3 regions of the Paenarthrobacter sp. NyZ202 genome follow, and region 1 is predicted to be linked to each of the others. Evidence: predicted binding sites of a transcription regulator. Region 1 holds the regulator's gene; each other region holds the start of a gene.
What was found. Region 1 encodes HrcA, which represses chaperone genes, less so after heat shock. Its sites were predicted from a motif close to TTNGCACTCGNNNNNNNCGAGTGCNAA; they were not measured.
Positions count from the first base shown of each region.

Region 2: the regulator HrcA is predicted to act here: its motif matches at 1,268-1,294, upstream of ACPFL9_RS14570 (FmdB family zinc ribbon protein).
Region 3: the regulator HrcA is predicted to act here: its motif matches at 1,654-1,680, upstream of groL (chaperonin GroEL).

Region 1 is NZ_CP187556.1:2,497,575-2,505,277, reverse strand. It holds gene lepA (translation elongation factor 4) at 1-854, shown strand, start outside; gene hemW (radical SAM family heme chaperone HemW) at 857-2,086, shown strand; gene ACPFL9_RS11575 (DUF4870 domain-containing protein) at 2,088-2,501, opposite strand; gene ACPFL9_RS11570 (DUF3097 domain-containing protein) at 2,608-3,456, opposite strand; gene hrcA (heat-inducible transcriptional repressor HrcA) at 3,670-4,677, shown strand; gene dnaJ (molecular chaperone DnaJ) at 4,728-5,858, shown strand; gene ACPFL9_RS11555 (16S rRNA (uracil(1498)-N(3))-methyltransferase) at 5,861-6,631, shown strand; gene ACPFL9_RS11550 (GerMN domain-containing protein) at 6,671-7,543, opposite strand.
Region 2 is NZ_CP187556.1:3,138,189-3,145,891, forward strand. It holds gene galU (UTP--glucose-1-phosphate uridylyltransferase GalU) at 1-483, opposite strand, end outside; gene ACPFL9_RS14565 (5-formyltetrahydrofolate cyclo-ligase) at 607-1,221, shown strand; gene ACPFL9_RS14570 (FmdB family zinc ribbon protein) at 1,355-1,630, shown strand; gene cpaB (Flp pilus assembly protein CpaB) at 1,697-2,449, shown strand; gene ACPFL9_RS14580 (DUF4011 domain-containing protein) at 2,472-6,713, opposite strand; gene guaA (glutamine-hydrolyzing GMP synthase) at 6,841-7,703, opposite strand, start outside.
Region 3 is NZ_CP187556.1:1,018,376-1,026,078, reverse strand. It holds gene groL (chaperonin GroEL) at 1-1,436, opposite strand, end outside; gene ACPFL9_RS04940 (cold-shock protein) at 1,744-1,947, opposite strand; gene ACPFL9_RS04935 (LytR C-terminal domain-containing protein) at 2,103-2,723, opposite strand; gene ACPFL9_RS04930 (DUF3263 domain-containing protein) at 2,772-3,107, opposite strand; gene ACPFL9_RS04925 (uracil-DNA glycosylase) at 3,216-3,983, shown strand; gene ACPFL9_RS04920 (siderophore-interacting protein) at 4,470-5,309, shown strand; gene ACPFL9_RS04915 (threonine/serine ThrE exporter family protein) at 5,316-6,803, opposite strand; gene ACPFL9_RS04910 (peptidoglycan bridge formation glycyltransferase FemA/FemB family protein) at 6,823-7,703, opposite strand, start outside.

The sequences.
Region 1 (7,703 bases):
ATGACGCTGCGCTGGTCTACGAGCCGGAAACCTCCGCGGCCCTCGGCTTCGGCTTCCGTGTCGGCTTCCTCGGCCTCCTCCACTTGGAGATCGTCCGCGAACGGCTGGAACGCGAATTCAACCTGGACCTCATTTCCACCGCTCCCAACGTGGTGTACGAGGTCACCCTCGAGGACAAGTCGATCGCCACCGTGACCAATCCGTCCGAGTTCCCCACGGGCAAGGTGAACGAAGTCCGCGAACCCATGGTGGCGGCGACCATCCTTGCGCCGAACGAGTTCGTGGGCGCGATCATGGAACTCTGCCAGAACCGGCGGGGTCAAATGCGGGGCATGGACTACCTGTCCGAGGACCGCGTCGAGATGCGCTACTGGATTCCGCTGGCGGAAATCGTGTTCGACTTCTTTGACCAGCTCAAATCCAAGACCCGGGGCTACGCCTCGCTGGACTGGAAGGCCGACGGCGAGCAGGTGGCCGACCTTGTCAAGGTGGACATCCTTCTCCAGGGCGAACAGGTGGACGCCTTCAGCGCCATTACGCACCGCGACAAGGCATACGCGTACGGTGTGATGATGACGTCCAAGCTGCGCGAGCTGATCCCGCGCCAGCAGTTCGAAGTTCCCATCCAGGCTGCGATCGGTTCCCGGATCATCGCCCGTGAAAACATCCGGGCCATCCGCAAGGATGTTCTTGCCAAGTGCTACGGCGGCGACATCACCCGTAAGCGCAAGCTGCTGGAAAAGCAGAAGGAAGGCAAGAAGCGCATGAAGATGGTTGGGCGCGTGGAGGTGCCGCAGGAGGCGTTCATCGCGGCGCTGACCACCGACGAGTCCAAGGACAAGGCCAAGAAGTAGTCATGCCCAGCGTCCTTCCTTTGGGCGACCCGGCACCTGCGGACGGCCTGCTGCCCCCGCAGGTGCAGTCCGGCGTCGAACACCGCAGGTTCGGGCTGTATGTCCACATCCCGTTCTGCGCCGTCAGGTGCGGGTACTGCGATTTCAACACGTACACGGCCACGGAACTGGGTGGAGGCGCGTCTCAGGATGCGTACGCCGGCACCGCGGTGGCCGAAGTCGCTTTCGCGGCATCGGCACTGGACGCTTCCGGAGTGCCGCGCCGCCCGCTGAGCACTGTGTTCTTCGGCGGCGGAACGCCCACGCTGCTGCCTGCCGGGGACCTCGCCCAAATACTGCGTGCCGCAGTCGCGGAGTGGGGCCTTGCGCCCGGTGCCGAAGTCACCACTGAGGCCAACCCGGATTCCGTTACTCCTGAGTCCCTGCAGGTGCTGGCCGACGCGGGGTTCACCAGGGTTTCTTTCGGGATGCAGTCGGCCGTGCCGCATGTGCTCAAGGTCCTCGACCGCACACATACTCCCAGTAAAGTCCCCCAAGTGGTGCAATGGGCCAGGGAAGCAGGCCTGGCGGTCAGCCTTGACCTCATTTACGGCACACCGGGGGAATCGATGGAGGACTGGCAGACCTCGTTGGAAACTGCCCTCTCCTACGAACCCGACCACATCAGTGCCTACGCGCTGATTGTTGAAGACGGCACCAAGCTTGCCGCCCAAATCCGCCGCGGTGAGGTGCCGGGTATTGACGACGACGATCACGCGGCCAAGTACGAACTCGCCGACGCCCTGATCTCCCAGGCCGGCCTGGAGTGGTACGAGGTCAGTAACTGGGCGCGGACCCCGGACCAGGCTTGCCGCCATAACCTCGCCTACTGGCGGGGCGACGACTGGTGGGGAATCGGCCCCGGCGCCCACTCACATGTGGGCGGCGTCCGTTGGTGGAACGTCAAGCACCCTGTGGCCTACGCCTCGCGGCTGGCCGCTGGGAGCTCACCGGCCGCCGGGCGCGAAACGCTCGACGCCGGAACCCGGGAAGTGGAGCGCATCATGCTGGAGGCGAGGCTCGCCTCGGGTCTGCTCGTTGATGCCCTGGGTGGCTCCGGCCGGCACGCCATGGCCGGGCTGATCGCCGATGGTTTGGTGGACCCGGCGGCTGCCTTCCGGGGCAGTCTGCAGCTCACCCTGAAGGGGCGGCTGCTTGCCGATGCTGTTGTCCGCAGGATCTTGCCGGAGTGAGCTACTTGATCCAGCGGAGGTTGAACCGGTAGCGGTGCGGCTGCCCGTGGTTGACGCGGATACCGGCTGAGACGGAGAAGCAGGTCAGGGCCACCCAGATGGCTGTGGCAATGACCGCGAAGATGTTGCCCACCACCGGCAGGAGCACCAGGATGTTCGCCACTGCGGCGGCAATGGTGGGAGGAAGCGTGAAATTCAGTGCTTCCTTGGATTCCTGGGCCGTGAAGGGCCCGCGGTCCTTGAAGATCAGGTAGATCAGCAGGGAGGGAATGCAGCCCAGGATGCCGCCGAAGTGCGCCAAGGTGGCCCACTGGCGGTCTTCGCCTGCGGTCAGGGGGAGTGCGTTCGCAGGTGCGCCATGGTACTGGGGCTGACCAGCGGCCCGGCCCGGCTCATCAGGTGCGTTGTCTGCCACGGTGTGTTCCCTTTGCTTCGAGGTGCTGCGGTCTTGCTGTCCCAGAATACTGTGTCCCGGCCGGGTTCCGGGACCACGGTGCCGTGACCCGCGCCGGGAATTTCCGCTAAGGGGCCGTGAGGAAGTCGATGACTTCTTCCACCCTCCCCAACAGCGAGGCCTCGAGATCGGCGTAGGTACGTACCGCCCCCAGGAGCCGCTGCCAGCCCAGGCCGATGTCCTCGGCGGTGGTGTGCGGCCACCCAAAAGCCTTCAGGATTCCGGTTTTCCAGTCCATGCCCCTGGGAACTGAGGGCCACTGCTCGATGCCGAGGACTTTGGGCCTGATCGCCTGCCATACGTCCACATAAGGGTGTCCGACAATCAGTACGTTTCCCGTGGCGCCGGGAAACGTCATCGCCTCCGCAGCGATCCGGGATTCCTTGGAGCCGGCCACAAGGTGGTCCACCAGGATGCCAAGCCGACGCCCGGGACCAGGCTTGAAGGCGGCAATCGCGGCCTTGAGGTCATCCACGCCGTGCAGTGGTTCCACCACGATGCCCTCGGCCCGCAAGTCGTCACCCCAGACTTTTTCCACGAGTTCGGCATCGTGCTTGCCCTCAACCCAGATCCGGCTCGCCTTGGCTACCTGGGCCCGCTGGCCCTCCACCCGCACCGAGCCGGATGCTGTACGGCCACCTGCCGGCGAGGCGGGCGCTTTCGCCGCGGGCGGCATGAGCCGGATGGCTTGGCCTTCCAGAAGGAAGCCATAACCGAGCTGAAAGGATTTGGTCTTGCCCCGGCGGTCCTCCAGCGACACGATATGCATTCCGCCGGATTTCTCCACGCGCGTGACTTCTCCCACCCAGCCGGACTGCACGTCCTCCAGGACCATGCCCCGCTGGACGGCGACTTCAGGGAGCCCGGTTTTGGCCGGGGCGGAGAGATCGGTGGGACCCCACGTGTCAAAGGCCAAGGGCCTGCCTCTCGTAGCTGGGCGGGATTAGCAGGACGGCAAGGGTGCGCGGCCCGCGCCCGACATCCCGGCGGGCGGTTTCCATGCTAACAACGCCGGGGCGCATACTAGACTATTAGCACTTGGGCATGTTGAGTGCTAAAAACGGTGTGAGCCGTCTGTCCCGCGATCAGTGGTCGGCGGGACCGGGGAAAGTCGTCAGGAGGTGTTGCAATGAGTGAGCCACGCAAGCTTGAAGTGCTCCGTGCCATCGTTGAGGACTACGTACACTCCCGGGAGCCCGTGGGGTCAAAGGCGTTGGTGGAGAGGCACCATCTTGGCGTGTCCAGTGCCACCATCAGGAACGACATGGCGGTCCTGGAAGAGGAAGGCCTCATCGCAGCGCCGCACACGAGTGCGGGGCGCATTCCCACGGACAAGGGCTATCGCCTGTTCGTGGACCGGATCTCACAGGTCAAGCCTCTGTCTGCTGCGGAACGGCGCGCCATCCATTCCCTGCTTGAAGGACCGGATGATCTTGATGACATCCTGGAGCGGACCGTACGGCTGCTGTCCCAGCTGACCAACCAGGTGGCCGTGGTGCAGTATCCCCACTCCAAGCAAGCCCTGGTACGCCACGTGGAATTCGTCCTCCTGGGCCCAACCCAGGTACTGGCAGTCCTCATCGCCGACACCGGCAGCGTGGGCCAGAAAGTCATCGAGACCGGATCTGAGGTCTCCAACGACGCCCTGATGGCTCTGCGCTCCAAGTTCCTTGGCAGCATTGCCGGCACGCAGTTGTCCCTCCTGCCCCAGGTTCTTCCCTCGGTGGTCGCGCTGTGCCGTCCCGAGCTCCGGGGCCTGGCGCAGAGACTTGCCCACGGACTCGAAACTTTGAGCGATACCAGCAGGGAGGAGCGGATTCTGCTGGCCGGAACTGCCAACCTGGCCCGCTCCAACGTCGACTTTCCCCTGAGCATCGGCCCGGTTCTTGAAGCCCTTGAGGAACAAGTGGTCATGCTCCGGTTGTTGTCGGATATGGGCGACGACCCACGGGGTGTAACGGTCAGCATCGGGCGCGAGAACCCCTACGACGGGCTGGCGGAAGCATCGGTGGTGGCTACCGGCTACGGCTCGGGAGCCAAAGTCGGAATCCTTGGTCCCACCAGGATGGACTATCCCACCACCATGGCCGCGGTACGCGCCGTGGCCAGATACCTGTCACGAATTCTCGGTGGCTGAAGCAGCCCCGTGGTAAAGAACTGCAGTACAACAAGGAAGAGATACCGACTTTGAGCAGCCACTATGACGTTTTGGGAGTCTCCCCGGAAGCGACCGGAGAAGAGATCAAAAAGGCGTACCGAAAGTTGGCACGAAAGCTTCACCCGGACGTCAACCCGGGCGAGGACGTCGCGGAACAGTTCAAAGCAGTGACCCATGCTTACGAAGTCCTGTCCGACCCCCAGAAGCGGCGGGTGTACGATGCAACCGGCAACGAGAACGGTACCGACAACGGGTTCGGTGGCGGCTACTCCGGCCAGGGTTTCGCGTTCCAGGACATCTTCGATACTTTCTTCGGCGGTGGCGCAGGCGGCCACGCAGGCCCGGCTTCCCGTGTACGCCGCGGACAGGACGCCCTCATCAGCGTCAGGATCGACCTCAAGGATGCCGTCTTCGGTGTCAATAAGAAGCTTGAAGTAGATACCGCCGTCGTATGCCCCACCTGTGACGGCAGTTGCTGCCGCCCGGGCACGCATCCGGAGCGGTGCGACATCTGTGGCGGAAGCGGCCAGGTACAGCGCGCGGTCCGGTCCATCCTCGGCCAGGTGATGACCACGGCACCCTGCGGTTCCTGTGAGGGCTTCGGCACCATCATCAAGGATCCGTGCAACGAGTGCAGCGGCCAGGGACGTATCCGCAGCCGCCGTTCGCTCACCATCAAGGTCCCCGCCGGTGTAGCCACAGGAACCCGTATCCAGCTCTCCGGCCAGGGCGAGGCCGGTCCTGCAGGTGGTCCGGCCGGCGACCTGTACGTGGAGATCCGGGTCAACAACGATCCCACGTACGTCAGGGAAGGCGACGACCTCCACGCAACGTTGAGCGTGCCGATGACTGCAGCCGCGCTCGGCACCGAATTGAACCTTGAAACCTTTGACGGCCCGCAGGAAATCGACGTCAAGTCCGGAACCCAATCCGGTGAAATCATCACCCTGCGTGGTCTCGGTGTGACACACCTGCGTGGGTATGGCCGCGGCGACCTCAAAGTGCACCTCCATGTTGAGACGCCCAGCAAGCTGGATGCGGCGCAGGAAGACCTGCTAAGGCAGCTCGCCAAGTTGCGCGGGGAACAGTTCACGGAGGGCAAGCTGGTGGCTAGCGGCGGCATGTTCGCCAAGCTCCGGGACAAGCTCGGTAACCTGTAGCGGTGAGCAATCCCGTTTTCTTCGCCTCGCCGGGTGCGCTGGATGGCGTCGGGCCGGGCTCGGTGTTCGTCCTGGACGGACAGGAAGCCCGGCACGCTGTCACGGTAAAGCGGATCGTGGCCGGTGAATCCGTGGACATCACCGACGGCGCCGGGACCCGCCTCACCGGGACGGTGGTTGAAGCCGGGCAGGGGTCGTTGTCCGTTGAGGCCGGTGAGGTTTCCTTCGAGCAGCGCCCTGCGGTCCGTCTGGTGCTTGTCCAGGCTTTGGCCAAGGGCGACCGCGACGAGCTGGCCATTGAGACGGCTACCGAGCTTGGAATTGATGCGGTGGTGCCGTGGCAGGCTGAACGTTCCATTGTCCGGTGGAAGGGCGACCGGGCAGCCAAGGCCCATGCCAAGTGGCAGTCCGTGGTGGCAGCTGCGGCCAAGCAGGCCCGCAGGTCCTGGATACCCGAGGTTCGTCCTGTGGCGGACTCGGCCGGCCTGTCCAAGGCGGTCGCGGCAGCAGACATGGCCATCATCCTGCATGAGGACGCCAGGAACTCTCTGCGGTCTGTCCTGGAAGCGGCAAGCCTGGTGGCTGACGGGACAGAAGCACCCCTTGAAGTGCTTTTGATCGTGGGACCGGAAGGCGGCATCTCACCGCGGGAAGTTACCCGGCTCAGTGACGCGGGGGCCGTTACGGCGCTCTTGGGTCACCACGTGTTGCGGTCGTCGACGGCGGGTCCTGCCGCCGTCGTTCTTGCCAGCGATGTCCTGGGACGCTGGTAGGCGCTGCCGACAGCCCCTCCCGGCTACCGCCCGGCAGGGTTATTGGACGCGGAACAGCCGGGTATCGGTAGTGCTTTCATCGGTTTGGCCGGATGCGTCCACCTGCGAAACACGAACCTCGTACTTCCCGGGGTTCAGCGTGGCGCTGAAGGAGAAGACGCCGAGTTGCCCGGCCTCGCCGGAAGCTTTCGTCTGGCCGGTCAGCAGGTTGGCCCGGTCCCCGTTGCCATTGTCCTGCAGAATCTGCCAGGCCACGGGCAGTGAGCTGTTGGTGGTGCGTCCATTGAACTTGACGGCTCCGGGCGGAAGGGCGTTGTCTTCCTGGGGATCGATAATCCACAGGGGGGCCACCAAGGAGGCATCCCGGGACATGGGCTGGCCGAGGCGGACCTGGCCGAAGGCCATGAAATCCGTATGTCCGTCCACCAGGATGACTACCTGGATCTGCTGCCCGGAATTGATCAGTCCCGACGACGAAGCAGCCGCGGTAGCCGTATAGACGAGCTGCTGGATTGCCCGCTGCGCCATGCCGGCGTCGAGGTTGGAGTTGAAGGCATCACGGGAAACGTCGACCGTGATGACGTTCTTGCCCGAAATTGAGGTGGCCAAACTGCCGGGCTCCTGCCACGGCGTGAAGAAGTCGTGGTCCAGCGGCTTGTCGGCCATCATGATCCGCAGGGCTGTGGTCACGGGGTTCCCATCACCCGAAATGTCCCGGAACTCGCGGTAGAGGTACACCTCGTCCTTGCTGCGACCGATCCAGTACACGGGAATCTTGGTGGAAGCCTGGGTTGTTTCCAGCGGTGCATTGCTGGCCGGGGCCTCCTGGAGACTGGCCGCCGGGGGGCTGGTGGACTCCGGAGTGGAACCACCGTTGGCGATGCAGCCCGTCAACAGGAGGACAGCAAGCATTGCCGGCGCGGCCACCACGGATTTCCTCCGTTGTGGTGCGCCATGCTGGGTGTGTGCCGGCTGCTTGATGGGGGGTCCTTGCCTTGGTTTCGGCGGTGTCCGCCGGAAGTTTTTCACGTGGCGTTGTTTCTGCCCGCCATGCCAGCTTGGCACATCGGCG
Region 2 (7,703 bases), 640 kb from region 1:
CACTACGGATCCGCCGGTCTTCTGCTGGACGGCGATCATGTCGCTAAGCAGATCGTCCTTGGGGTCGATCAGGTCGTCACCCAGCAGGACCGCAAACGGTTCACGTCCCACATGCTGCTTGGCACGCAGCACCGCGTGGCCAAGGCCGTTGGGGTCGCCCTGGCGGACGTAGTGGATGTCGCCGAGGTTGGTTGCCTTCTGGATGGCCTCCAGCTTGGACGTATCCCCCTTCTCCGCGAGGGTGGCTTCCAGCGCGGGCACGCGGTCGAAGTGGTCCTCCAGCGCGCGCTTGCTGCGACCGGTGATCATCAGGACGTCGTGCAGGCCAACCTTGACCGCTTCCTCGACGACGTACTGGATGGCGGGCTTGTCAACCACGGGCAGCATTTCCTTGGGCATCGCCTTTGTGGCGGGCAGGAACCTGGTACCAAGACCCGCTGCAGGGATGACGGCCTTACGGACAGCATTGTTATCGAGAGTCACCGGACTAATGTAACGGAAGGAGCACACCAACGGGTAAACCCCCCGCCGAGCGGGTCGAACAAAATGCAGGGACCCCATCAGCGCCGATGTTGCTGCGTTGACCGGGGCCCGGACGGGATTGAGATGGCAACGAAGGAAGACATCCGCCGAAGCCGCCGGCTTCACCGGCGCACGCTCACACCGGAACAGATGGCCGCCGCCGGCGCTTCGATAGCCGGGCATGGCATGGCGTGGGCGGAGAAGCGGTCCAACGGCACGGAGGCTTCTTTTGCCATCTATGTCGGGGTGGCCCACGAGCCACCAACGCTGCCGCTCATTGCTTCCCTGTACGACGCCGGCCACCGGGTGCTGCTGCCCGTCTGCGAGGCGGGACGGCGGCTGAGCTGGGTCTACTGGACTCCGGACACCGCCTTCGTGCGGTCCGACTTCGCACCAATCGACGAACCCGAAGGCGAGCGCCTGGACAGCAGCGTGGCAGCGGGCGTGGCCGGCATCTTCATGCCGGCCACCGCGGTGGACAGGGACGGAAACCGCATTGGACAGGGTGGCGGCTACTACGACCGCCTCCTGCAGGGATTCGACGCTTCGGGCGGGCGTCCGCCCACCATTGCGGTGGTGTACGACGACGACCTGTTGCCTTCCGGTGCAATCCCCGCCGAAGAATTCGACCAGCCGGTCCCGGAAGCACTGACACCGTCCGGCATACACACCTTGGGCGCCTTGGGCGGCGGTGTGTGAGGTCCTGCACATTCCATGGCGGGCTGCGCCCCTTCAGATGCTAGAATTGGCACTCAGGCCCTGTGACTGCTAATGCGGGTTTTTCCGCAGAGCATCCATCAGGACCTGTACTTTGTTCTGAAGGAGGAATTCAGTGCCCACATATGCGTACGCCTGCAAAGACTGCGACCACGCGTTCGACATCGTCCAGTCCTTTTCTGACAGCTCCCTGACGGAGTGCCCGGAATGCCAGGGCTCGCTGCGCAAGAAGTTCAACAGCGTAGGCGTTGTCTTCAAGGGTTCAGGCTTCTACCGCACCGACTCACGCGACTCCAAGGGAAGTACGGTCTCTGCCGCTCCATCAGCTGCAGCACCGGCCGCTGCTCCGGCGCCTGCCGCCACCCCGGCACCCGCCGCAGCGGCAAGCTGACCGCATTATCCACATAAGGCAACCGGCCGCTGTTTAGCGGCCGGTTCCGGTGTTTAACGTGGCTGTATGCCACCAAAAACATCCGGATCCCTGATAGTCCGACGTGCAACACCGAACGTCGGCGGAGCCTCCGTTCCTTCCCCCCGGCCTTCCCGGTACACCAGTCGCAACCCTGCCCGCCGGCTCAGACTTGGATCCCTGGTTGCAAGGAACCGCCGCCTCACTGTTGCACTGCTGCTCTGCCTGGCCACCGGGATCGCCGTCCAACAGCTCACCCCGGCATCGGAACAGCGCGTCAGCATTCTGGCAGCGGCCCGCGACCTCCCGGCAGGAGCCACCCTCACGGAAGCAGACTTCACTTCTGTCGGCGTCCCGCCCGACCTCGCCCTGGACGGAACGCTCCGGGACCCCGCATCCGTGGCCGGACGCCAGCTGGCATCACCCTTGTCCAAGGGCCAACTGCCCACCGAAGCAAACCTTCTGGGCCCCGGCCTCCTGACAGGAGCGCCCCCGGGAACGGCCGCCGTACCGCTCCGCATGGCGGATCCTTCATCCATCCAACTGCTCTCCCCCGGCCAACTGGTCAACGTTGTCCTCACCGCTGCGGGATCGTATGACGAATCCAGGGACAACCGCATACTGGCAGTGTCCGTCCCGGTGCTCTGGACTTCCGCCCAAGGAGGCACGTCCGGGCAGTGGCTTGGGACCAGCGAAACCGAGGGTTTGGTTGTTGTCGCCGCGGACCCGGTGCAAGCAGAAAAGCTTGCCGGCGCGTCTACGCAAGGCAAGCTTTTCTTTGTGCTGGTGAACCCGTCATGAAGGGCGGCGTTCCCGGGAAGGGTCAGCCCCAATGAGGGGGCTTCTGCTCCTTCAGCCACTGGTCGTGATCGTAGCCTTCGTCGTCGTTCCAGCGCCGGGGATCGTCTTCGGAAGCCTTGTTTGGAAGGATGCCCCCGGAGGATGCCCGTGCCGACTTTTCGGGTATAGCCTCTTCAGCTGCTCCGGATCCGGTTTCCACCTCGGCTGCTGCATCCGCCGCCTGCTCCGCCGGTTCACTGTCCCCCTGCGTCGGATCCCCTGCAGGACCGTTTCCCTGGGCATGTTCCGCCCGGGCTACGTCTTCGCCGCCGGTTTCCTGATTGGTCATGCTTGGTTCTTTCCTGTCTTCCCCGATGCCGGGCCGGGGCGTCGACACGTCCTCCGCAGCCTGCTGACCGCGGGTGGGAGCGGCACTGCGGCCATAAGCCGAACTGCCGTCCGCGCCCAATTGTTCAACGTCCATGTCCAAGAAGCCAGTGTGGCTGGACGCTCCCGGGTGCGCCACATGGTTCTCAAGGCCAAGGTACGAGCCGATACGGTCCGCGCAGGACGACGGATCGGTGAAGACCTCAATGGTCCAGAGGGACATGTAGCGCCAGCCCATGCGCTCCAGGAGCTGGGGACGCAACCTGCTGCGTTCACGGACACTCATCCGCCGATACCGTTCGGTGCCGTCGGATTCGATGGCCACTGGAGTGGGGACCTCAGCGCCTTCCCGGCCAATGGTATGGACAGGGTCGGCAGCGGCAGCAATGTCCAGCACGCCATCGTAGAGGTGCCACACGCGGGCTCCCCTCGCCCGGAGCCGTTCGCCCAGGTCAGCAACCAGGGGGTCCTCGCCCAACGCCTGCTCGCTGGCTACGGCGCGGGACGCCGGGGTTCCCAGGTTGCTGTTTCCGGACAACTCACGGTCAAGCAGTTCGTAGAAGTCCACTGCGCCGTGGGACAAACGGTCCAGGTCAAGATCCTCGGGCCGGAAGCAGCTGAGCACGTGCATGGAGCGCCGGGCCCTGGTCATGGCCAACGCGAAGCGGTTGCGTCCGCCCTCCACCGACAATGGCCCGAACGAATGCAGCGCCCGGCCGTGGGGCGTCCGGCCGTAGCCGAGCGAGAAAATCACGTGGTCCCGAACCAGGCCCTGGGCGCGCTCCAGGTCCACTACCCGGAACGACTCGGGGCCGGCTCCAAAGAATCCGGACAGCGTGGGATGGTTGGGCAGTTGAAGCCGGATGGCCTCCCCGATGCGCGCTGCATGGCGGAGGCTGGCAGTGACCACGGCCAGGGACGTGCGGGGCCGCAGCCTCGCATGTTCGAAGACCAGGTCCACCACGCGGTTCACTTCTGCGGTGACCGATTCCACGCCCTCGTGGTCGGCGCCGGGCAAGCCGGTACCGTCAGGAATGTACTCCACCAGGATCGAGCGGTCCAGCCCCGTCACGGAGCTGCCATCGGGCAACCGGCGCAGTCCGCCGTCGTAATAGTTCTTGCTGAGCTGCAGGATGAGGTCCTCATCCACCGCCCGGTAGACCCAGTTCAACTGCCAAGTAGGCAGGACACGGGCCAAGGCGTTGAAGGCACTGTCCACTGTCTCGTGACCGGACACTCCTGCTACGGGCGGCTCCACTGCGACGCTGAACGTCCGCGCACTGGCGATCCTGGCGTCGCCAAACGCCACCACCTGGCTTGCCCGTGCAATGGCCGGCAGCACCGCCTGCAGGGATGTCGATTCTGCGTCGATGATGACAACGGCATCGAACTTCTGCTCCGCCGGCAGCACACCGGTGAGGAGGTAAGGACTGACAGACCATACGGGCACCAGCAGCGGAACCAGGTCAGGAGCCTGGGCACTCAGTGCCGGAAGCGTGACGCGTCCGTCCTTGAGGAGGGCACGGAGCAGTTCCGCCTGGCGGGGGTGCTGCACGATCCCTTGGCGCCATTTGCCGGCCAGCTGCCACCGCAGGCGCGCAGCACCGCTGGCAATGTGTGCTTGGTCGGCAAGGCGGAATTCAGCCTCCAGTCGCCGCAGGGAGTCGCCGTCGGACATGGCGAGGTAGTCATCGCCACTGATCATGGCTTCCAGGGCCGACTGCCACCACGCCAGGTCGAGTTCTGCCGCGACGGATCCCGCTGGCACTTCCCTCGCCGCAAGGTCGGCCAGCAACTCCCCGAGTCCGTGCTCCCGCATTTCCTCGATGAGGAGCGTGCGCTCGGGAAGGGTCTCAAGGGTCGCGGTGTCTGCCACAAGGCGCTCGAGCCGCTCCATCAATTCCTGATACGGCGTCGCGTGCAGGTCACCACCGGCAGCGGTGTGTTTGAGGGCTTCGCCGAGCCGGTGCAGCTCGCCGTCTATTTCCCGGTACAGGGCGCCCAGGTCCGCCAGCCCGGAGGGAACAGCCGGGTGCCTCTGCGTGGTGGCGTACTCCGCCCACAAGGCACGCTGTTCCTGGACCAGCACCAGCGAGCTGTGGAGGTCGGCAATGTGAACGCCGGGCCGCACGTATTCCTTGGCAACGCGGCGAAGCCTGGAGCGCTGCATGGACGGCATCTCCAAGTTGCGCTCCCGCCGCCACGCAGAACTGGCCGTCGCGGAAATGAGGTCGTGCACGGGACGATCGAAGATATCGGGAGTGAACTTGTCCAGGCTTTCGCGCACGGCGATCAGCAGTTCAAGCTGTGCACCCCACTCCCTGAACGTCCCGCCCAGACGGATCTCCGCATGGTCCGACAACTGCTTCATCCGCTCGCGGAGTTCGGGGACCTTCTTCTCAGCCAGCCGGGCCAGCTCCTGGGCTTCCTCGGTCTCCTTGCGGTTGACCAAACGGGCTCCGTACCAGGGACTGGACGTGGATGCCCTGCTGAAACTGCCCAGCTCGGCAGCGCGACGGAGCCTGCCTGCCAATTCCTCGCGGTCCTTGATGTTGTCCAGGACACTGCGCTTCAGGCGCACGGTGGTGGCAGGCGCAGGATGGATGGAGGTCAGTTCCGCCAGCGACTGCATGGCCTGGTAGGGCGAGCACCCCCAGCGTTCGCGGACGTTGTGCAGCGACGCCACATGGTCCATCAGGGCATGGCGGTGGCCGGTGAGTGTTTGGTGGAGATTACCCAGTTGCGGCTCGAGGGCTTTCTCATTGCGCATGATGGCGCGGACCAACTGGCCCTTCAGCTGCTGCGGTGTTGTACCGTTCCCCGGGCGGAAGAGCATGGAGTCAAGGCCGAGGGTCTCCAGATGGGCTGAGAGCCCGGCCAGGCTTGATTGGCGCTCCCCCACCACCAAAACAGACTTGCCCTCGTTCACCAGCGTGCCAATGGCATTGATGGCTGTCTGGGTCTGGCCGCTGCCCGGCGGGGTGCTGACAACCAGCGAGTCGCCGGCACGCACGGCATCCACTACATACTGCTGGTCGGTGTCGGCGTCCAGCAGCAGGAGTTCGTCGGCGGGGTCGCGTTCGTCCAGGCCGGGAAAGCGGCCGGCCTTGATGGAGTCAGGCTCAATATCGCCGCCGGTTGCCGCCGTGGCCAAGGCGGACACAATCTTGTTGTTCGCGTTGATCCACGGATCATCGAGGTTGCCGGAAAGGTCTGCCAGCGTGGTAACCAGCAGGTTGAACTCAACCTCGGCGCCATGGATGGGCTGGACGAGCGTAGCAAGGCGGTCGAGGACGGGCTGGGGATCCAGGCGGGCCGTGTTGTAGGCCATGCGGGCAACTGCGTTGACGTCGAAGACGATCCCGTGCACCGTCTTCAGGTGCCGTACAAGGGCCGGGTTGATCCGGGCCTGCTCGGTGAGCTGCAGCTCAAAGTCGTCCTCACCCGGGCGGACAGTCAAGGCAATGGACGTCAACATCACAGGGGCGGAAACCCGCTGCGGCTTGCCGCCAACAGCCGACGTCCACACTACGGTGCCAGCGGTCAGATAACCGGCATCGATGCCCCGGTCATTGCTGAGCTCGAAAATTTTGGAGCGGATATTCCGGGCGGCACGGGCAGCTACGAGGTACTGTTGGCGGTCCCTGATGAGCGTCGACAGGCGCGTCCTGCGTCCCGCGAGCAACTGCGCCAACCCGGACGGGTGCGCATTGCTGAGATCAATGGCGCCTTCGGGCGTCTTGACGAAACGCAGCATCGTGTCCGCACCAGTGACGGGCTTGAGACCGGCGAGCCATTTCCGCAGCTCTTCCGAGCCCTCTTCCTGGCTTTGACCTACTGACACAACTGCTGCCTTCTTTTCTGTACTAGCTTTAGACGCCTTGGACCATACCGGCATACTTTCGAGGGTAGCTGGAATACCCGTGCTCCCCGCTCCGCAACACTGCGCCGAGGCGAAATTAGCCGCCATTTCCGGTCAAACGCACAGTGGCCGACCTCCCGAAGGAGACCGGCCACTCACACTGCTATTCCCACTCGATGGTTCCCGGCGGCTTGCTGGTGACGTCCAGTACCACGCGGTTCACACCGTCCACCTCGTTGGTGATCCGGTTGGAAATCCGGGCCAGGAGGTCATACGGCAAACGTGACCAGTCCGCCGTCATGGCGTCCTCGGAAGACACCGGACGCAGGACGATCGGGTGGCCGTAGGTGCGGCCATCACCTTGGACACCAACGCTGCGCACATCCGCGAGCAGGACCACGGGCATCTGCCACACATCGTTGTCCAGGCCGGCGGCGGTGAGTTCAGCACGGGCAATGGCGTCGGCCTTGCGGAGCAGGTCCAGGCGGTCCTTGGTGACTTCGCCGACGATGCGGATACCCAGGCCAGGGCCAGGGAACGGCTGGCGGCCCACGATCTCCTGCGGCAGGCCAAGCTGCGCGCCTACTGCGCGGACCTCATCCTTGAACAACGCTCGGAGCGGCTCGACGAGTTCGAACTGCAGGTCCTCGGGAAGACCGCCGACGTTGTGGTGGCTCTTGATGTTGGCTGCGCCTTCGCCACCGCCGGACTCGACGACGTCCGGGTAAAGGGTTCCCTGGACCAGGAACTTGATCTTCTCCCCTTCGGCCGCTGCCTGGGCGATGATGGCCCGTTCGGCTTCCTCGAAGGCACGGATGAATTCGCGTCCAATGATCTTGCGCTTGGTCTCGGGGTCGGAGACACCGGCCAAGGCGGAAAGGAAGCGCTCCTGCTCGTTCGCGACGTACAGGTTCACGCCGGTGGCGGCTACGAAGTCCCGTTCCACCTGCTCTGCTTCACCTTCACGGAGGAGCCCGTGATCAACGAAGACACAGGTCAGCTGGTCGCCCACGGCCCGCTGCACCA
Region 3 (7,703 bases), 1.5 Mb from region 1:
GCAGCGTTCAGGCCGTGGCCGGAAGGCAGTCCACGAACCTTGTCAGCAACAACGCCCGGCTCGAGGCCAGCGTTGAAAGCGATCTGCTTGAGCGGAGCGTCGATGGCAACCTTGACGATGTTGGCACCGGTAGCTTCGTCGTTTTCGAGGCTCAGGTTGGCGAATGCCTTGGCACCGGCTTGGATGAGGGCAACGCCACCACCGGCAACAATGCCTTCCTCGACTGCAGCCTTCGCGTTGCGGACTGCGTCCTCAATGCGGTGCTTGCGTTCCTTGAGCTCAACTTCGGTTGCGGCACCGGCCTTGATGACTGCAACGCCACCGGCCAGCTTGGCCAGGCGCTCCTGCAGCTTCTCGCGGTCGTAGTCGGAATCGGAGTTCTCGATCTCGGCGCGGATCTGGGCAACACGGCCCGCGATCTGGTCGGCGTCGCCTGCACCCTCAACAATGGTGGTCTCATCCTTGGTGACAACAACCTTGCGGGCGGTACCGAGGAGTTCCAGACCGGCATTCTCCAGCTTGAGGCCAACTTCTTCGGAGATGACCTGGCCGCCGGTGAGGATGGCGATGTCGGCGAGCTGGGCCTTGCGGCGGTCACCGAAGCCCGGAGCCTTGACGGCCACGGACTTGAAGGTGCCACGGATCTTGTTGACGATCAGGGTGGCAAGAGCCTCGCCCTCGATGTCTTCGGCGATGATCAGCAGCGGCTTGTTGGACTGCATGACCTTCTCCAGAACTGCAACGAGTTCCTTCACGTTGGAGATCTTGGAGTTGACGATCAGGATGTACGGGTCTTCGAGGACCGTTTCCTGGCGCTCTGCATCGGTGACGAAGTAAGCGGAGATGTAACCCTTGTCGAAGCGCATGCCTTCGGTGAGCTCGAGTTCCAGCCCGAAGGTGTTGGATTCCTCGACCGTGATGACGCCTTCCTTGCCCACCTTGTCCAGGGCTTCGGCGATCAGGCTGCCGATTTCCGGGTCGCCGGCGGAGATGGAAGCCGTGGCTGCGATCTCTTCCTTGGTCTCGATTTCCTTGGCGGAGGCCAGGAGTTCGCTGATGACGGCGTCAACAGCCTTCTCGATGCCGCGCTTGAGGGACAGCGGGTCGGCGCCGGCTGCAACGTTGCGCAGGCCTTCCTTGACCAGTGCCTGGGCGAGGACGGTTGCGGTGGTGGTACCGTCGCCAGCGACGTCGTCCGTCTTCTTGGCAACTTCCTTGACCAGTTCCGCACCGATCTTCTCGTAAGGATCGTCCAGCTCGATCTCCTTGGCGATGGAAACGCCATCGTTGGTGATCGTGGGGGCGCCCCACTTCTTTTCGAGGACGACGTTGCGTCCACGCGGGCCGAGGGTAACCTTGACGGCGTCAGCAAGGGTGTTCAGACCCCGCTCGAGGCCGCGGCGTGCCTCTTCATCAAATGCAATGATCTTGGCCATAACGGCGGTAGTCCTTTCGGGACAGTCGTTAAGAAGGTACCTGTCGGATGGGATGCCCGCGACGGACGGTCCTTTGCTTACGGCCTCTGTATGCCCCGCGCGCCGGACCTCATCCCACCAAGGTGTTTCTTGGTCCTCCCCCGCACCAACTGCAGGGAGCGCCGGCCGAAGCCGGTACACCGTTAGCAGTCAGCACCAAGGAGTGCTAAATCAATAATTAGCACTCGACCGTGGAGAGTGCAAGCAGGGGCGCCATCCAGAGCCGCAAAATTCCGTGTATTCAGCCAAGAGCGGAGGCGCGGTACTGTCAGGCGACGCGGACACTTTCCGCTTGGGGGCCCTTTTGTCCTTCTCCGAGCTCGAACTCCACCCGCTGGCCTTCCTCGAGGGCCCGGTAGCCTTCCATCTGGATAGCGGACCAATGTACAAAGACGTCGTCCCCGGAATCATCAACAGTGATGAAGCCGTACCCTTTTTCGGCGTTGAACCATTTCACGGTTCCCAAAGCCATGATGCCCACACTTTCACAGTAGCCAAGACCGGTGGCCGGGATCTCCGGACCGGAATCAATCCACTGTAACCACAGTCACTGTCGTGGCGCTGCGCTGCGGGCCGGGGGCTGCTGTTTTGTTATTGAGGCTTAACCGGAACGATGGGCAGCAAGTGCTACTGGTAGCCCGGGCCTACAACAACCACCAGGGGCTGCTGGACATCCGGGGACTCCACCACGTTGGTGATTCCCAGGAGCGTGGCCAACGCGTCAGCATTGGCCTTTTGCCCGGGAGCGTTGTAGAAGATCACTGATGCCTGCTGCGGAATGCCGCCCCAGTTGCCCACCGTGCCAAGTGCCCAACCGTCACCTTGCACCAAACCGGCCACGCGGCCGGCAAGGCCGGCCGTGGAGGTGCCGTTGTACACAGCAACGGCCGTGGTCTTGTCCAGGGGCGCACCGGAGGGGGTCGCGGAGGGAGTGTCGGACGGTGTTTCGTTGGGCGTGGGTTCTCCGGAAGCCACGGGAGCACTGCCAGACTCAGTCGGCGAAGCGGAAGGTGCGGCAGAAGTTTCCTGGGGTGCCGGCGTCGAAACGCTGGACGAAGCGCCGGGTGCCACCAGTCCCAGGCGCGGAAGGATGAGGAACGCAACCAGGCCGAGCACCAAGGCCACGGCGCCGACGGTCAGGATCGGCCAGAGCGAAGGGCGGGACGTTTCCTGGGCATCGCGGTGCACGCCTTGCCGGGTGCTGTTTTGCGGAACCCGGTCGAATTCATCCTTGGCAAATTTGGTCATGGTGAAGCGTTGTCCTTGCTGGTTGCTGCTGACGGTCAGCCTGGCGGTTTACGCGTCGGACCCCAAGCGGCGCGCTGTCCGCGCGCGTTGGCGGGACGTACGTAGTCTACGCAGTCTCTTGACCAGCATGGGATCGTGGGCCAGCGCTTCCTCGGTATCGATCAGCGCATTAAGGATCTGGTAGTAATGGGTGGCGGACAGGTCGAACAGCTCCCTGACCGCTTGTTCCTTGGCCCCGGCGTACTTCCACCACTGGCGCTCCAAGGCCAGCATCTGCTGGTCCCGCTCACTGAGGGGCGAATCGCTGCGGACGCCCACCGATAGGTCATCAAGAGCAAAACCGGTGGTCTGCTGCGCCATTGGTTCCTGTGCTGGTTCTGCCATGGCACACTCCTTGGACGCTGGTTGGCGAAAATGTCTCACCCCCATGTTACGGGTGAATAACAACGGTGTCATTCACAGCCCCCGGGCACAGCGATGGACAATGGCTGGATGACTGGCGAGCATGCACTCTTCGACCTTGAACCTGCAGGCACCTCCGGGCCGGGTTTCGATGCCCTGCGGGATCTGCCGCTGGAAAGCCTGGTGGCTGCCGATTGGGCCTACGCCCTGCGCCCCGTGGAGCAGGAGCTCCGCAGCGCGCTGGCGTTCGTTGCAGGGCAGGCAGCCGGCGGGGTCCAGGTCCTTCCGGCCGCCAGCAACCTCCTTCGGGCCTTCCGCACCCCTTTGGCGGACGTCAAGGTTTTGATTCTGGGCCAGGACCCGTACCCGACGCCAGGTCACGCCGTCGGGCTTTCCTTCTCGGTGTCGCGCCAGACGAGGCCCATCCCCCGCAGCCTCGCCAACATCTACCGCGAACTCCACGACGACCTCGGCCTGCCGCCCCGGATCCACGGCGACCTCACCGCCTGGAGCGAGCAAGGCGTGCTGCTGCTGAACCGTGTCCTCAGCGTCGCCGCCGGCAGCGCAGGCTCGCATCGCGGCAAGGGCTGGGAGGCCATTACGACGGCGGCAGTCACCGCAGTCGCCAACCGCACCGACACGGCGGGCCGCCGGAGCCCCCTGGTGGCCGTCCTCTGGGGGAAGGACGCCGAGGGTGTCGGGCCGTTGTTGAACGGTGCGCCCATTGTGGCGTCCGCGCACCCCAGTCCGTTGTCTGCTTCGCGGGGATTCTTCGGCTCCAAGCCCTTCAGCAGGGTCAATCAACTGCTGAAGGAACAAGGCGCCGAACCAGTCGATTGGGAGCTCCCGGTCCTTTAAGCCCCTGGCGGCTCCTCTCTCACATCCCATCAGTGTCCGTCTAACGGTGGATTCGGGTGGTGGCGAATGGGTGAGACAGCGGGTGAAAGCCAACCAAAGGTAAAGGTTCGACGACGCCACCGACGCAATTCTCGGACCGCGCCCTTCTCCGCCGCGTGCACCCGTAACGACTTCGGACCGCGCCCTTTTCCGCCGCGTGCACCCCAGACGACTTCGGGCCGCGCCCTTTTCCGCCGCGTGCACCCCAGACGACTTCGGGCCGCGCCCTTTTCCGCCGCGTGCACCCCTAACACCGGACGCGTGAGGCGGAAATGGGTGCGGCGGCGCGGGACGGGGAGGTGAGGTGAGAGAGCATCCCCGGAAACCGGTGTTTAGGTGAGAGAGCATCCGCAGAAATCGGTGTTTAGGTGAGAGAGGGTCGGGTGGGGATGTAACGTTCGACTCATACCCAGCCCGCCTCCAGCTGATTAGCTTAGGCTTACCTATATGACTGCCCTTCCCGTCACATCGTCAGCCAACCGAAACACGCGTCCGCAGGTCAATCTGACCGTCCTGCGAACAGAACGGCTTTCACCCCACATGGTGCGGATCGTAGCGGGAGGCCCGGGCTTCAGCGATTACACGAACAACGCGTTCGTGGACCGTTACGTCAAGATCGTCTTTCCCCAGCCGGGCGTGGACTACCAACTTCCCCTGGACCTCTGGGAAATCCGCGACTCCATGCCGCGTGAACAGTGGCCGCACACCCGCACCTACACGATCCGCTGGGTTGATCCCGAGGCGCAGGAGTTGGCGATCGACTTCGTGGTTCACGGCGATGAAGGCCTTGCCGGACCCTGGGCTGCGGCTGCGAAGCCGGGCGACTCACTGATTTTCACCGGCCCGGGTGGTGCCTACAATCCGGCACCCGAGGCAGACTGGTACCTGTTCGCCGGCGACGACGCCGCCATCCCCGCCATCGCAGCGTCCATTGAGGCCCTGGCTCCGACGGCACGTGGCTACGCTTTCCTGGAAGTGGACAGCACGGATGACGTTCTCCCCATCCAGGCACCGGCAGGTGTGGAGGTGCACTGGCTGCAACGCAACGGGGTACAGGCCGGATCCAGCGACCTCCTCCTCAATGCCCTGCGGACGCTTGAGTGGCTGCCCGGACGGGTGGATGTGTTCGCACACGGCGAGCGTGGCTACATGAAGGGCCTGCGCGAGGTCCTCTTTGTGCAGCACGGCCTGGAACGCTCCCAGGTTTCCCTGTCCGGTTATTGGGCGCAGGGTCGCGTGGAGGAAGTGTTCCAGGCCGAGAAGAAGCTCGCCATCGGCAAGATCTAGCAGGATCTAGCGGCGCCGTACCCGTCGCCGCTCGTTGCTGGACAGGCCCTTGGTCAGGGGCCGGGCGAGGTTGTCGCCCAGGACAATGCCGGCGGCAACGCCCAGGACAATGGCCGTGGCATTCAGCATGCCGCCGGCACCCAGGAGGATATCCGACTCCTCGGTGGTCAGAAGGTACATCGAGCGGAAAATGGTCAGCCCGGGCAGCAGGATCAGCGCCGCCGGAACGGCGACCACCAATTGCGGGGCACCCAGCTTCAGGGCGACCACCCTGCCCAGCAGTCCAATGACGACAGCCGAGATGGCAGGCGCCAAACGGTCGCCGAGGCCGAGCTCGCCAGCCCCCCACAAGACGAAGAAGCCCACCAAGCCGACTGCCGCCGTCGGGAGTAAAAGCCGCATCTGCGTTTGTTCGGTGATACCGATCGCGGCAACCGCCACGGCGATCAGGATCGCCTGTCCCCACAATGGATATGCGGGCGGGAACGTGTTGGTGACATCCAGAACTTCGCTGCCCATCAGCGTTCCGGTCACGACAGCAACGGCGATGCCCGCCACGATCGCACCGAAGGTCAGCAACGTGGAGAGGAATCGTCCGGCCGCGGTGACCGGGAAGCCGTTGATGGCGTCCTGGACCGACGAGACGAGTCGTCCGGTTGGAAGCAACAGCAGGATGCCGCCGGCTACGACGATTGATGGGGCAATGTCAGCACCTGCCCACCTCAGCATCAAGGCAATGAACGTGACCAGGAACGAGCACGACATGGTGACGAAGAAGTCCGGGGTGCGCCAGCGTCCCAACTGCCGGGCCACCAGACTGATCAGAAGATTGGAGGCGAAAGCGAGGGCAGAGGCTCCCGGGCCGCCACCCAACACACCGACGAAGACGGCGGCGAAGACGCCGAAAGCCACCGTGACCATCCAGCGCGGGAACGGCTTGGCACTGCGGGTGATCTCGTTGAGGCGACGCACGGCTTCATCGCGCCCCACTCCCCCGGCCACGATGTCCGTGACCAGTTGGTGGACCTGCGCCAGGCCGGCGTAGTTGTTGGTCCAGGACCGCACCACCCGGATCAGGGTGATGGGCGTTTGGTCCTTTGGCGCATAGTTGATGGCCACCGACTGGTTGGTGATGTCCACCTCAACGTTCTTCAGCCCCAAGGCGGCCGTCACGGCGATCATGCTGGTTTCGACTTCGAGCGCTCCTGCGCCGTAGCGGAACATCGCCTCCGCCAGGTGCAGGGCGAAGTCGATCGTCTTGCGGGCAGAGGCATCGACTCCGGCAACCTGGATGGTGGGGTTGGCGTAGGGGCTGCCTGCCAGCCGGTCCACGATGTTCATGGGCGCGGTAGGCGGGCTGTCCCCCTGGACCAGCCGCATCAGCATGCGCTTGGCGTTGGCGTTCTGCCGAACCTGCGATGGGCGCAGCGGTTGGGTCTTGGGCAAGCCGTCCGTGTGAGGCCTGCCGCCGTTGCCCTCCGGGCGTTCAGTCACGCAGCATTCCTCCTTTGCATCAGTTCTTCCTGAGGAACTTTCCGATCACCGGCAATTGCTCCGGCTTCCGCAAGTTTCCCAGAACGGTCTGGGCAGCTCCTGCGAGCTTCCTGACCGTGCGGTACGCGGTGTATTTGACCGGGCTCACCGGCATAACAAAGTCGCCGATCAACTGGACGACTTCGCCGCCGAAGCCCTTCTTGAATTCGTATCCGCCGTGCCCGGTCTCGTCCTGCCCCTGGATACCGAACGTTCCGTAGAAGTTGTAGCGCGAATAGCCGTTGTTCAGGGCGTGCAACATCATGCCCCAGTAGAGGGACGTTGCACCGTTGAAGTAGATGTAGTCCTGCACGGTTCCACCGATGACGCACGTGAGTTCATCACCGGAGCACGCAAAGTGGATGGCGGCGACTGTTGCCACGCCAACGGAATCCGGGAAGCGCTCAATGTCCTTGAGGCTGCGTTCATAGCTGTCCACAAGGTCCTGGACAACCTTGACGCGATTGGCTTTCTTCTTGCTGCCGGTCTCTTCGACCTCGCGCTTCAGCTCGGTGAGGGTCTTGGACTCCGCTTCCAGACGCTCCGTGATGGAACGGCGGTACTCCGGAATGTTGATCTTGGCCATCATGAGCTTGGTGAACTCATCGGAGGTGTTGCGGAGCAGTTGCTCGTAGTACTCCCGTTCCCGGTACGTGAAGCCCTTCTCATCACCCGCGGTCTTCAGGGCATTGTAGAAATCGTCCAGCGTTTCCAGCGTGGCCTGCTCCAGGTAGACGCCGTTCTTCTCCGCTTTTCGGATGGCCTTCCGGGTGCGGTAGTTCATGCCCATGATGAGCTCTTCGGAGTCCGCGACACCGTCCAGGGTCTTGATGAACATCCAGTTGATGTTGGCGAAGTTCA